DNA from 2 places in the Polymorphospora sp. A560 genome. Region 1 is predicted to be linked to the other one. Evidence: riboswitches for the same ligand, from Rfam matches in the RefSeq annotation. Region 1 holds a riboswitch; the other holds the start of a gene.
What was found. Region 1 has a riboswitch for cyclic di-AMP ahead of QCD66_RS00355 (NlpC/P60 family protein). Riboswitches for the same ligand answer to the same signal wherever they lie in the genome.
Positions count from the first base shown of each region.

Region 2: linked by a shared signal. The riboswitch ahead of QCD66_RS02075 (coiled-coil domain-containing protein) and the one ahead of QCD66_RS00355 (NlpC/P60 family protein) in region 1 are both predicted to bind cyclic di-AMP.

Region 1 is NZ_CP122282.1:79,613-85,069, reverse strand. Features, by position in the region: gene QCD66_RS00380 (hypothetical protein) at 1-191, shown strand, start outside; gene QCD66_RS00375 (e9imm peptide) at 222-497, opposite strand; tRNA gene QCD66_RS00370 (tRNA-Gly) at 657-730, opposite strand; gene QCD66_RS00365 (pyridoxamine 5'-phosphate oxidase family protein) at 863-1,372, opposite strand; gene dcd (dCTP deaminase) at 1,496-2,074, shown strand; gene QCD66_RS00355 (NlpC/P60 family protein) at 2,136-3,179, opposite strand; cyclic di-AMP (ydaO/yuaA leader) riboswitch at 3,195-3,333, opposite strand; gene QCD66_RS00350 (N-acetylmuramoyl-L-alanine amidase) at 3,563-5,457, shown strand, end outside.
Region 2 is NZ_CP122282.1:441,009-446,465, forward strand. Features, by position in the region: gene QCD66_RS02055 (ABC transporter ATP-binding protein) at 1-567, shown strand, start outside; gene QCD66_RS02060 (TerD family protein) at 572-817, opposite strand; gene QCD66_RS02065 (glycoside hydrolase family 19 protein) at 1,111-2,190, shown strand; gene QCD66_RS02070 (hypothetical protein) at 2,257-2,700, opposite strand; cyclic di-AMP (ydaO/yuaA leader) riboswitch at 2,978-3,109, shown strand; gene QCD66_RS02075 (coiled-coil domain-containing protein) at 3,114-4,151, shown strand; gene QCD66_RS02080 (glycoside hydrolase family 65 protein) at 4,205-5,457, opposite strand, start outside.

The DNA.
Region 1 (5,457 bases):
CCAATCCGGTACGGGAGGGGACGATCTTCTACCGGTGGAGCGAGGTAGCACCCTGGATGAGCCGGAACCTGGGACTCGACATACCAGAAAACGACCTGGCATTGGTCGTCGCGAACCTGGTGCTCCAAGCCCGACAGCACCGTGACCGAGTAGCCCACATGGCCGCCCTGTCCGACCTGCTTGCCGCCTAAGAAATCTCCGCCCTGGCCAGCGGCCTCTGATCACTGTGGAGGTTGCGTCCGGATGGGCTGGTAGGCCAGGGCCCGTTCGACAACCTCGGCCGCCGACAAGGGCGTGGGCGGCCAGAAGATCAGGTCGGCGACGCTGGGGCAGACGAGATCGCGGGCGAGCCGGTCGAGCCAGCGGTCCAGTTCCTCGTCGTCCGCATACTCCCCGTTCATGATCCGTTCCACCAGCACGATCACCTGATCCCGGGTCAGTCCCTCACCCATCCCGCTCCGCCCGTCGTCACCTGTCTCCAGTCTGACCTCAACCATCGCCGGCACGGGAGACGTCTTACCGTGCGAGGGGGTGAGCATTGACCGAGACGTTCCACCAGTTCGTGGTGCACCGCTCGGCGGCGCGCGTACCCATGATCGCTGATCTGGAAAGGCCGAAGCCCTGGCTGAGACTTGCGTCCTGGCCAGGGCTTTGTCTGGAGCGGGTGACGGGAATCGAACCCGCACTGTCAGCTTGGGAAGCTGATGTTCTGCCATTGAACTACACCCGCGAGCGGACCTCACTGTACCTGGTCGGCTGCGCTGACGCACGGACCCCTCCCGATCCGCGTGACCAGGGGGTGGGCGCACGTTGGGCGGGCGCCGGCCCCTGGCCACGCGGATCTTCGGGGGATGGGGTGGGCTCAGGCGGCCAACTGGGTCGCCACGGCCGGCGACGTCGCGGGGTCCAGCCAGAGTCGGACTTCGGGACGGCCGGCCGGGTCCGCCGTCAGCGGGGTGGCGCCGGACTGGCCGTGGCGGGCGACCATCGCGACCTCGATGCTGAACTCGAAGAGGCGCCAGTCGACGTCGTCGGTGGCGCGCAGGGTGTCGGCCAGCCGGGCGACCCGTGCCTGGTCGGTCACGGGACGGGCGCGGCCGGCGACGTAGGCTTCGTCGTCGCTGTCCTCCGGGGGGAACGAGTGCAGGGCGTACCGGCCGTCGCGCTCCAGGTCGCGGCGTTTGGGTGAGTCGACGACGAAGCAGAAGAGGCCCTCGTCGGTGATCACCGGGGCGACGGGGTGTACGCGCGGCCCGCCGTCGGCCCGGACGGTGGCCAGGTAGCCCAGGCCGGGGCCGTACTGGTGCATCAGCGAACGGATCGCTTCGGCGAGTCGGGGCTCGTCGGCGGCGAACTCGGTCCAGGTAGCCATACCGGAATTCTATCGAACATCTGTACGACACGGGTAACGAACCGCGGATCTGACCAGCACAATCTGCCCGAACCGGCGGGGCGGGCCGCCGACCCACCCAGACCGGCTCGCTATGGTGTGACGATGCTGCTCTCCGACCGCGACCTCGTCAGTGAGATCAAGGCGGGCGCCCTGGCGCTGGAGCCGTTCGATCCGGCGCTGGTCCAGCCGTCGAGTATCGACGTACGGCTCGACCGGCTCTTCCGGGTGTTCAACAACCACCTCTACACGCACATCGACCCGTCGGTGCAGCAGGATGACCTGACCTCGGCTGTCGAGGTACCGGACGGGGAGCCGTTCGTGCTGCATCCGGGCGAGTTCGTGCTCGCGTCGACGCTCGAGGTGATCTCCCTCGGCGACCAGCTCGCCGGACGGTTGGAGGGCAAGTCGAGCCTCGGCCGGCTCGGCCTGCTGACGCATTCGACGGCCGGCTTCATCGATCCGGGCTTCTCCGGGCACGTGACGCTGGAGCTGTCCAACGTGGCCAACCTGCCGATCACGCTCTGGCCGGGGATGAAGATCGGCCAACTCTGCATCTTCCGGCTGTCGTCGCCGGCCGAGCACCCGTACGGGTCGGCGGTCTACGGTTCGCGCTACCAGGGGCAGCGTGGACCGACGCCGAGCCGCTCGTGGCAGAACTGGCGGACCTGGCCGGTCCGCTGAGGCACGAAGACAGCAAAAGGGGCGCCTCCCGTCGAGGGAGCCGCCCCTTTTGGCCTCGCCGTCACATCCTGGGGCGGCCGAAGCTGTGGATCGTGCCGTTGTCGTAGCGCTTCATCAGGACCGGTACGCCGGCCTGGGAGGCGTGCACCAGCCAGCCGTTGCCGACGTACATGCCGACGTGGCTGAGGTCGGAGTTGTAGAAGACGAAGTCACCGGGGCGCAGCTCGGAGCGGCTGATCGAGGGCATCGTCCGGCGCTGGGCGGCGGCGTTGTGCGGCAGTCGTACGCCGACCTTGCCCCAGGCGGCGAGCATCAGACCGGAGCAGTCGTAGCCGTTCGGCCCGGAGGCGCCCCAGACGTAGGGCTTGCCGATCTGGGAGCAGGCGAACTTCGCGACCGTGCTGGCCGGCCCACCCGGGTACGTCGCCGGACAGGGCGCCGGACGCAGCGAGCCGAGGCCGCCGGAGGTGCCGTACGCCTTGAGCCGCAGCTCCTGGAGCTTCTTGATGTCCGCGTTGATCTGCTTGGTCTTGGCTGCCAGCTCGGCCTCGGTCGTGGTGAGCTGGGCGACGAGGGTGTCGAGCGGGCCCTTCTGCGCCGTGTACTGCGCCTTGAGGTCGACCACGCTCTGGATGTCGCGGGCCTGCCGGCGGGCGAACTGGTCGAGCAGTTCTAGCTGGTCGGCGAGGGTCTGCGGCGAGCCGTTGGTGAGAATCGAGTTCAACGCCGACGTGTTGCCGCCCTTGTAGGCGCGGGTCGCGAACTGACCGACGCGTTCCATGGCCAGGTCGACCTGGAGCTGAAGCGGGGCGATCTTCGCGGCGAGGGCGTCGGCCTGCTTCTTCTTCGTCGCCAGTTGCTCGCGGGTGGCGTTGTGTTGCTCGATCACCGGCTCGAGCTGGCTCCACGACTTGTCGATCTGGGCTTCGATCTCGGCGACGGTCGGCTCGGCCTGGGCGGGTACCGCTCCGAAGAGGACGATGGCGACACTGGCGACGGCGACGAAGACGGTTGTCCTGGTCAACCGGCGGAGACGTGGCAGGGCCGGCGGTCGGCCGGCGGTCGCCGGCCGGAAGAGTCGGCGCCACGGTGCATGATCAGCCACCGGGGTCGGTGCTCCTTCTCCTTACGGACCGCCTACCGGGTTAGCTGACGGGTTCGGGCGGGAGAGTTGCGCCCTACCGCAAGTCTGCGGATTCACCCCGGTTACTTCTGGGTCCCCGGCTCACGACCTTGTTGTGACTCGGCGGTGTCGAGTCGACGCCATCCCTGGTGGATGGCCGGATCCCGCTCGACGGTTCATCACATTAGGCAGCGTCGTTATCAATGCGCAACCACCGGACCTGTGAAATCCGTTGCGTGTCAAGCCTGTCGCAGTCAGTCAGGCATGAAAGTTTCCTACAGTACGCAGACATCGTCCGGAATCCATTGACGGGAGCGGCCACACGGACGAAGGTGACGACATAGATCAATCCGACTGGAGGTTCGATGCAGCGTCTCACCAAGCCGACGGGCAGGCGGATCCTGCTCAGCGTCGCGGTCGTCGGCGCCGCGACGCTCGTGCCGGTCAGCCCGGCACCCGCCGTGCCAGCCCCGACCGATACCAGACAGCAGCAGTACGCCGCCGCGTCCGCCGAGTACGGCGTACCGGAGAGCATCCTGCTCGGCGTGTCGTACCTGCAGTCGCGCTGGGACACCAACGCCGGCACGCCGAGCACGAGCGGCGGGTACGGCCCGATGCACCTCACCGACGCCGCGCACGTGGCGAGCCTGCCGGTACCCGGTCACCACGGCACCCACGAGGACCCGCGCGGCGACACCTCCCGCGAGGCGATCGAACTCGAACACCCCGCGCCGAACCCGCCGGACGAGGCGGCGCTGCGTACCCTCGGCACCGCCGCCGGACTGACCGGGGCCGGAGCCGAGGCGCTGCGTACCGACCCGGTGGTCAACATCCGCGGCGGCGCCGCGCTGCTCGCCGCGTACCAGCGGGAACTGGGTGCCCCGCAGGGTGCCGGCAGCGACCCGGCCGACTGGTACGGCGCGGTCGCGCGCTACTCCGGCGCCGACACCCGTGACGCGGCGGCCGCCTTCGCCGACGAGGTCTACTCGACGATCCGTACCGGCGCGACCCGGCGGACCGACGACGGCCACCAGGTCAGTCTGGCCCGGCACGCCGGCCTCACCCCGGCGACGTCCTGGCTGGACCGGCTCGGCCTGCGCAAGCTGGCCCGCCCGGACGGGCTGGAGTGCCCGGACGACATCTCCTGCGAGTGGCTGCCGGCGCCGTACGAACTGCGCGGCGACGGAACGGTCCCGACCAGCTACGGCAACCACGACAAGGGCAACCGCCCGGCCCAGCAGAAGATCGAGTACATCGTCATCCACGACGCCGAGGGCTACTTCGCCGGCACGACCCGGCTGGCCCAGGACAAGAACTGGGTGAGCTGGCACTACACGCTGCGCTCGGTCGACGGGCACATCGCCCAGCACCTGAAGGCCAAGGACGTCGGCTGGCACGCCGGCAACTGGTTCGTCAACGCCAAGGCGATCGGCCTGGAACACGAGGGCTTCGCCGCCCAGGGCACCTGGTACACCGAGGCGATGTACCGCACCTCCGCCAAGCTGGTGCGGCACCTGGCGCTGCGGCTCGGCATCCCGCTCGACCGGCAGCACATCATCGGGCACGACAACGTGCCCGGCACGCTCGCCAGCAACATGGGCAGCATGCACTGGGACCCGGGCCCGTACTGGAACTGGTCGCACTACTTCGACCTGCTGAAGGCGCCGTTCTGGAGCACCGGCACGCACCGTACCGGCCTGGTCACGATCGACCCGGACTTCGCGACGAACCGGCCGGCGTTCACCGGCTGCGAGGTCGCGGGCGTACCGTGCCCGTCGCGCGGCTCGTCGTCGGTGATCCTGCGCAGCGCGCCGAGCCCGGACGCCCCGCTCGTCAACGACCTGGCGAAGCGCCCCGACGGTACGCCGAACACGATGCACATCTCCGACCACGGAGCGCGGGCGTCGGCAGGGCAGACGTACGCGATCGCCGAGCGGCGCGGCGACTGGACGGCGATCTGGTATCTCGGGCAGAAGGCGTGGTTCCACAATCCGCCGTCGGCGCCGAACGGCAAGTGGTCGATCGGCCTGGTCGCCACCCCGAAGCCCGGCAAGGACACCATCCCGCTGTACGGCCGTGCCTACCCCGAGGCGGCGGCGTACCCGGCGGGGGTGCCCTACCAGACGATCTCCCCGTTGCAGTACACGATGAAGGCCGGCGAACGGTACGCCGTCGGTGACGTGCTGGGCAGCGAGTACTACCGGGCCAGCACGTACGAGGGCAACTCGCCCGGCGACTGGACGGTGATCCGCGGCGAGAA
Region 2 (5,457 bases), 360 kb from region 1:
GTGCACCTGGACCGCTACGTCACGCTCAACCTCGGTGACCAGGCGCTCTACCTGCCATGGGACGACATCCGGGCGCGGGCCGTCGCGCACTACCACGGTGAGCGGATCGTCGTCGGGATGCGGGCCGAGGCGCTGACCCCGGTCGCACCCGACACCCAGGGCGACGTGCTCCAGGGCCGGATCCGCTACCTGGAGCACCACGGCCACGAGTCGCTGGCCTACCTCGACATCGGGGCGACCGCCGTGGTCGTCGACGACATCAGCGGCGCGGTCCCCGGCCAGGCCGCCGAACCGGGGCCGATCAAGCGGCTCGGTAATGCCGTCCAGCGGCTGACCGGGCGCGGCGCGGACGCCGGCCGCTCGATCCCGCGGCAGCGGCAGGCCGGCGGCCGGACCAGTGTGCTCAGCGACCCCGGCCGGCACCACCGGCGGCCGGCGGAACTGGCCGTACGGCTGGCGCCGTACCCGGGGGTGTCGGCGGGCCATCCGCTGGCGATCTCGGTACGCCTGGACGCCCTGCACTTCTTCGACGAGCGCGGCGACCGGATCGACGTGGGCTGGCGCTGACGCCTCACCTGCAGCCGTTGAGGGGACCGGCCGGACCGGTCCGCTTTCCGGAGTGGACGACCGCGCCGCTCGGGTGGTGCTGCTGGTCGTAGAACACGGGGTCCTTGTCGCCGTGGACCCTGCCGGCCGCGGTCACCAGGAGCGCGGACGCGTCCACGTCGGGTACGCCGGCGCCGGCGGTCCAACTCGGCACGAGCCGTACCCGGGTCGGCGTGAGTGCTGTGCTGGCTCCGTCGGCCAGCGGTGACATGGGTGGCTCCTCGTGCTCGGGGTCGTTCGACCGTATTGGGCACCGTGCGGCGAAGAGTATTTATCTAGATCATCTCGGCCGTTGGGCAGCTCGGTCGGTCCATCCGGTTCGCCCCGCAACCGGCCGTGCGGTGCGGCCCGGTGGCGTCTCCTCGCCGGATGACCTCGGCCGGTGCCGTCGTGCGCCCCGCGTATGCCCGGGGCTCGATCCCCTTGCGTTGGCCGACGGAATAGGTTAGTAAAGTTTATTAAAAGATGGCTGTCTAAGTCTGCTGTAACGAGGAGAGTGATTACGTGTCCAGAAAACGCACGATCGCGTCGCTGGCCGCACTCGCGGTCGCGGTCGCCCTGGCCGTCGTCGTACCGATGTCGTCCGCGTCCGCCGCGACCTGCGCGACCGCCTGGAACTCCTCGGCGGTCTACACCGGAGGCATGACCGCCTCCCACAACGGCCGTAACTGGCAGGCCAAGTGGTGGACGCAGGGCGAGGCGCCCAGCACCGGTGGCTCCGGCGTCTGGGCCGACCAGGGCACCTGCGGAGGCGGCACCCAGCCGCCGCCGGGCACCAACTGCAACCACCCCGCCTGGGTCGCCGGCCAGTGGTACCCGGCCGGCTCGATCGTCCGCTACACCAACGGCCAGTACTACCGGGCCAAGCACGAGAATCCCGGGTACGACCCGATCATCAGCACCTGGTACTGGGAGCCCTACTCCTGCGGCGGGCAGCCGCCCACCACCCCGCCGGGCGGCAACACCGGCTTCGTGGTCAGCCAGGCGCAGTTCAACCAGATGTTCCCGAGCCGGAACGGCTTCTACACCTACAGCGGGCTGACCGCCGCGCTGAGCGCGTACCCGGGCTTCGCCAAGACCGGTGACGAGACCACCCGGCGGCGCGAGGCGGCGGCCTTCCTGGCCAACGTCAACCATGAGACCGGCGGGCTGGTCCACATCGTCGAGCAGAACCAGGCCAACTACCCGCACTACTGCGACACCAGCCAGCCGTACGGCTGCCCGGCCGGCCAGGCCGCCTACTACGGCCGCGGCCCCGTGCAGTTGAGCTGGAACTTCAACTACAAGGCGGCCGGCGACGCGCTTGGCCTGCCGCTGCTCACCAACCCGTGGCTGGTGCAGAACGACGCGGCCGTGGCCTGGAAGACGGCGCTGTGGTACTGGAACACCCAGTCGGGTCCGGGCACGATGACCCCGCACCACGCGATGGTCAACGGGATCGGTTTCGGTGAGACGATCCGCAGCATCAACGGCGCGCTGGAGTGCAACGGCCGCAACCCGGCCACGGTGCAGAGTCGGGTGAACGCCTACCAGCGGTTCGTCCAGATCCTCGGCACCACGCCCGGCAACAACCTCTACTGCTGAGACCGCGCGGGCCGGCGGCGGACAGGTCCGCCGCCGGCCCGCGATCCGGTGGGTGCCGGGCTCCGGTCAGCGTCCGCCGCGTCCCGGCCCCGGCCCGAACCCGCCGCCCTTGCCCCCGAACACGCCGGCCTCGGCGCCCGCGATGATCGCGTCGGCCTGCTCCCGGGTCAGCTTGCCTTCCTCGACCGCCGCGTCGAGCCGCTCCTTGAGCTTCGCCTGCCGCTCCTGCTCGGCCCCGGTGCGCAGGTCACCCTGCACCTTCTCCAGCGCGGCGCTGACCTTCTCCACGTCGACGCCGAGTTCGGCGGCCAGCCCCTCGGCGAGCTGCCGGTTGTGCTCGGCCCGCCGTTCCTCGTGCTGCTCCGTCCGGGACGGCGCGCTGGAGGACGACGTCGACGGCGCGGGTGTCGGATCCTCGGCGAGGGCCACGGTCGGTACGGCCACCGCCAGAGCGAGCACCCCGGCCGCACCGAGGCCGACGAGTGCCGCCTTCCTGGGGACGATCTGCATGATCACTTTCCTCCGATTGGTAACGGTTGGACGGTTTACCGGGATTCACCATGAGTCGTGCCGCTGGGCGCCGGCCATGTGGAACCTGTCAGCAAGCTGGCAAGTCACCGCCCGGCAGCCGCCGGCGGCCGGCTCGACCGACCAACAGACATCACCGAAAGTCGTTGTCCTGTAACGCATCCGCCCTGGTAGTGGCTCGGTGGTTCCGGAGCGACGGACCCGAACCATCCGGTAGGCTGGCCCGCGGTCTCCGCCCGGCGGCGCCCATCGGCGCCGGTGGTGACCGCCGCCCAATCGCCGCGAGGCGAGCCGGGGAACCAGGTGTCCCGGGGTGAATCCGCGCCAGCGGTAGGGATCCTTCCGTCCCGAACCCGTCAGCTAACCCGGTCGGCGGCAGATGGGAGGAACGGTAGATGACGTCATTCCAGCGTCGGCGGCAGTCGCTGCCCGTCACGCTCGTGACCGCCGTAGCCGTGCTCATCGGCTTGGCGGTCGCCCCCGGCACGGCACACGCCGAGCCAACTTCCGCACCGACGACGCCCGGCGACGAGGGTGAGAACCCGTTGCTGCGCGACGTGATGGAAGCCACCAGCCGTGGCTACGTCGAGGCGAAGACGGCGGTCGACAACTCACGCAAGCGCCAGCTGCAGCTCACCCTCGAACTGCAGAAGGTCGAAAAGCAGATCGAGATGCTCCAGCCCGAGATCGGCCAGGTGGCGGCCAACGCCTACCGGATGGGCCGCATCGGGCCGATGATGATGCTGCTCAACAGCGCGTCGCCCGAGGACTTCCTCGACCGCGCCGAGAGCCTCGACGCCCTCGCCCAGCACGACAACCGGAAGATGCGCGAACTCAACGCCGCGCTCGACCAGGCCAACCGGGCCAAGGCCGCGATCGACCAGGCCGTCACCGAGGAGCAGCAGCAACTCGAGGTCATGGCGAAGAAAAAGGCCGAGACCGAGAAGGCGCTCCGGCTGGCCGGCGGCGCCTCGACCGGCGGGTTCGTCAACGCGACCTCGCCGATCGCCGCGCAGGCCCCGCGCAACCGCGATGGATCGTGGCCGGCACAGTCGTGCAACCAGAACGACCCGACGACCTCGGGATGCATCACCGCGCGTACCCTGCACGCGCTCAAGGAGACCCAGAAGGCCGGGTTCAACTGGTACGTCTCCTGCTACCGCCCCGGTGGGCCGTACGAGCACCCCAAGGGACGCGCCTGCGACTTCTCTTCCCAGAAGAAGGGCTTCGGCGGCGTCGCGCAGGGTGAGAACAGGTTGTACGGCAACAACCTGGCCGCGTTCCTGGTCCGCAACGCCGACCGGCTCGGCATCCTCTACGTCATCTGGTTCAAACAGGTCTGGCTACCGGCGATCGGCTGGAAGTCGTACAGCGGCGCCTACGGCGACCCGAACACCGACCACACGAACCACGTGCACCTGTCCCTGCTGTAGGGACACTCACGCCGGAGCCGGGTCGCCTGCGCGACCCGGCTCCGGCGTATCCGTCACAGCTCGCCCAGCGCCGACCGGCGGGCCGGGGCACGCCCCGGCGGCTGGCGGGGCGGCGGCCCCGCCGGCGGAGCCGCCGGGATCGGCAGGGTCACCGGATCGTCACAGGTCACCGTGACCTCCTCACCGTGGTGCCGCAACTCCAGCCGGGTGTCGTCGTCGCCGTCCCGCAGCGCGTACGTCACCTCGTGCGGCCGCACGTCGACCCGCAGCCGCCGGCCGTGCCACATCAACGAGAACTCCAGCCGGCCGATCCGGCTCGGCAGCCGGGGCGCGAACGACAACCGGCCGTCGTGGTCACGCATCCCGCCGAGCCCGGCCACCAGCGCGATCCACGCCCCCGCCAGCGACGCCACATGCACCCCGTCGCGGGTGTTCTGGTGGATGTCGTGCAGATCCATCAGGGCGGCCTCGCCCAGATAGTCGTGGGCGAGTTCGAGATGGCCCGTCTCGGCGGCCAGCACCGACTGGGTGCACGCCGACAGCGACGAGTCGCGAACCGTACGACGCTCGTAGTAGACGAAGTTGCGCGCCTTCTCCTCGGCGGTGAACGCGTCGCCGCGCAGGTGCATCGCCATCACCAGGTCGGCCTGCTTGACCACCTGCTTGCGGTAGAGGTCGAAGTACGGGTGGTTGAGCAGCAGCGGGTACTTGTCCGGCGGGGTCGCGGCGAAGTCCCACTCCTGGTAGCGGGTGAAGCCCTCCACCTGCGGGTGCACGCCCAGCTCCTCGTCGTACGGCACGTACATCGACCCGGCCGCGTCCCGCCACGCGGCGGTCTCCTCGTCGTCGACGCCGAGCCGCCACGCCTCCTCGCTGTGCCGCTGCACCGCCTCCGCGGCGGCCAGCAGGTTCCGCTGCGCCATCAGGTTCGTGTAGACGTTGTCGTCCTTCACCGCCGTGTACTCGTCCGGCCCGGTGACCCCGTCGATGTGGAACCGGCCGTGCCGGTCGTGGTGGCCCAGCGACCGCCACAACCGCGCCGTCTCCACCAGCAGCTCCAGGCCGATCTCGCGCTCGAACTCGGTGTCCCCGGTCGCCTGCACGTAGCGGCGGACGGCGTCGGCGATGTCGGCGCCGATGTGGAAGCCGGCGGTGCCCGCCGGCCAGTACGCCGAACACTCGTGGCCCCGGATCGTCCGCCACGGGAACGCCGCCCCGTGCAGGTCGAGGGTCCGGGCCCGGTCCCGGGCCAGGTCCAGGGTGGCGTGCCGCCAGCGCAGGGCGTGCGCCACCGCGGCCGGCTGGG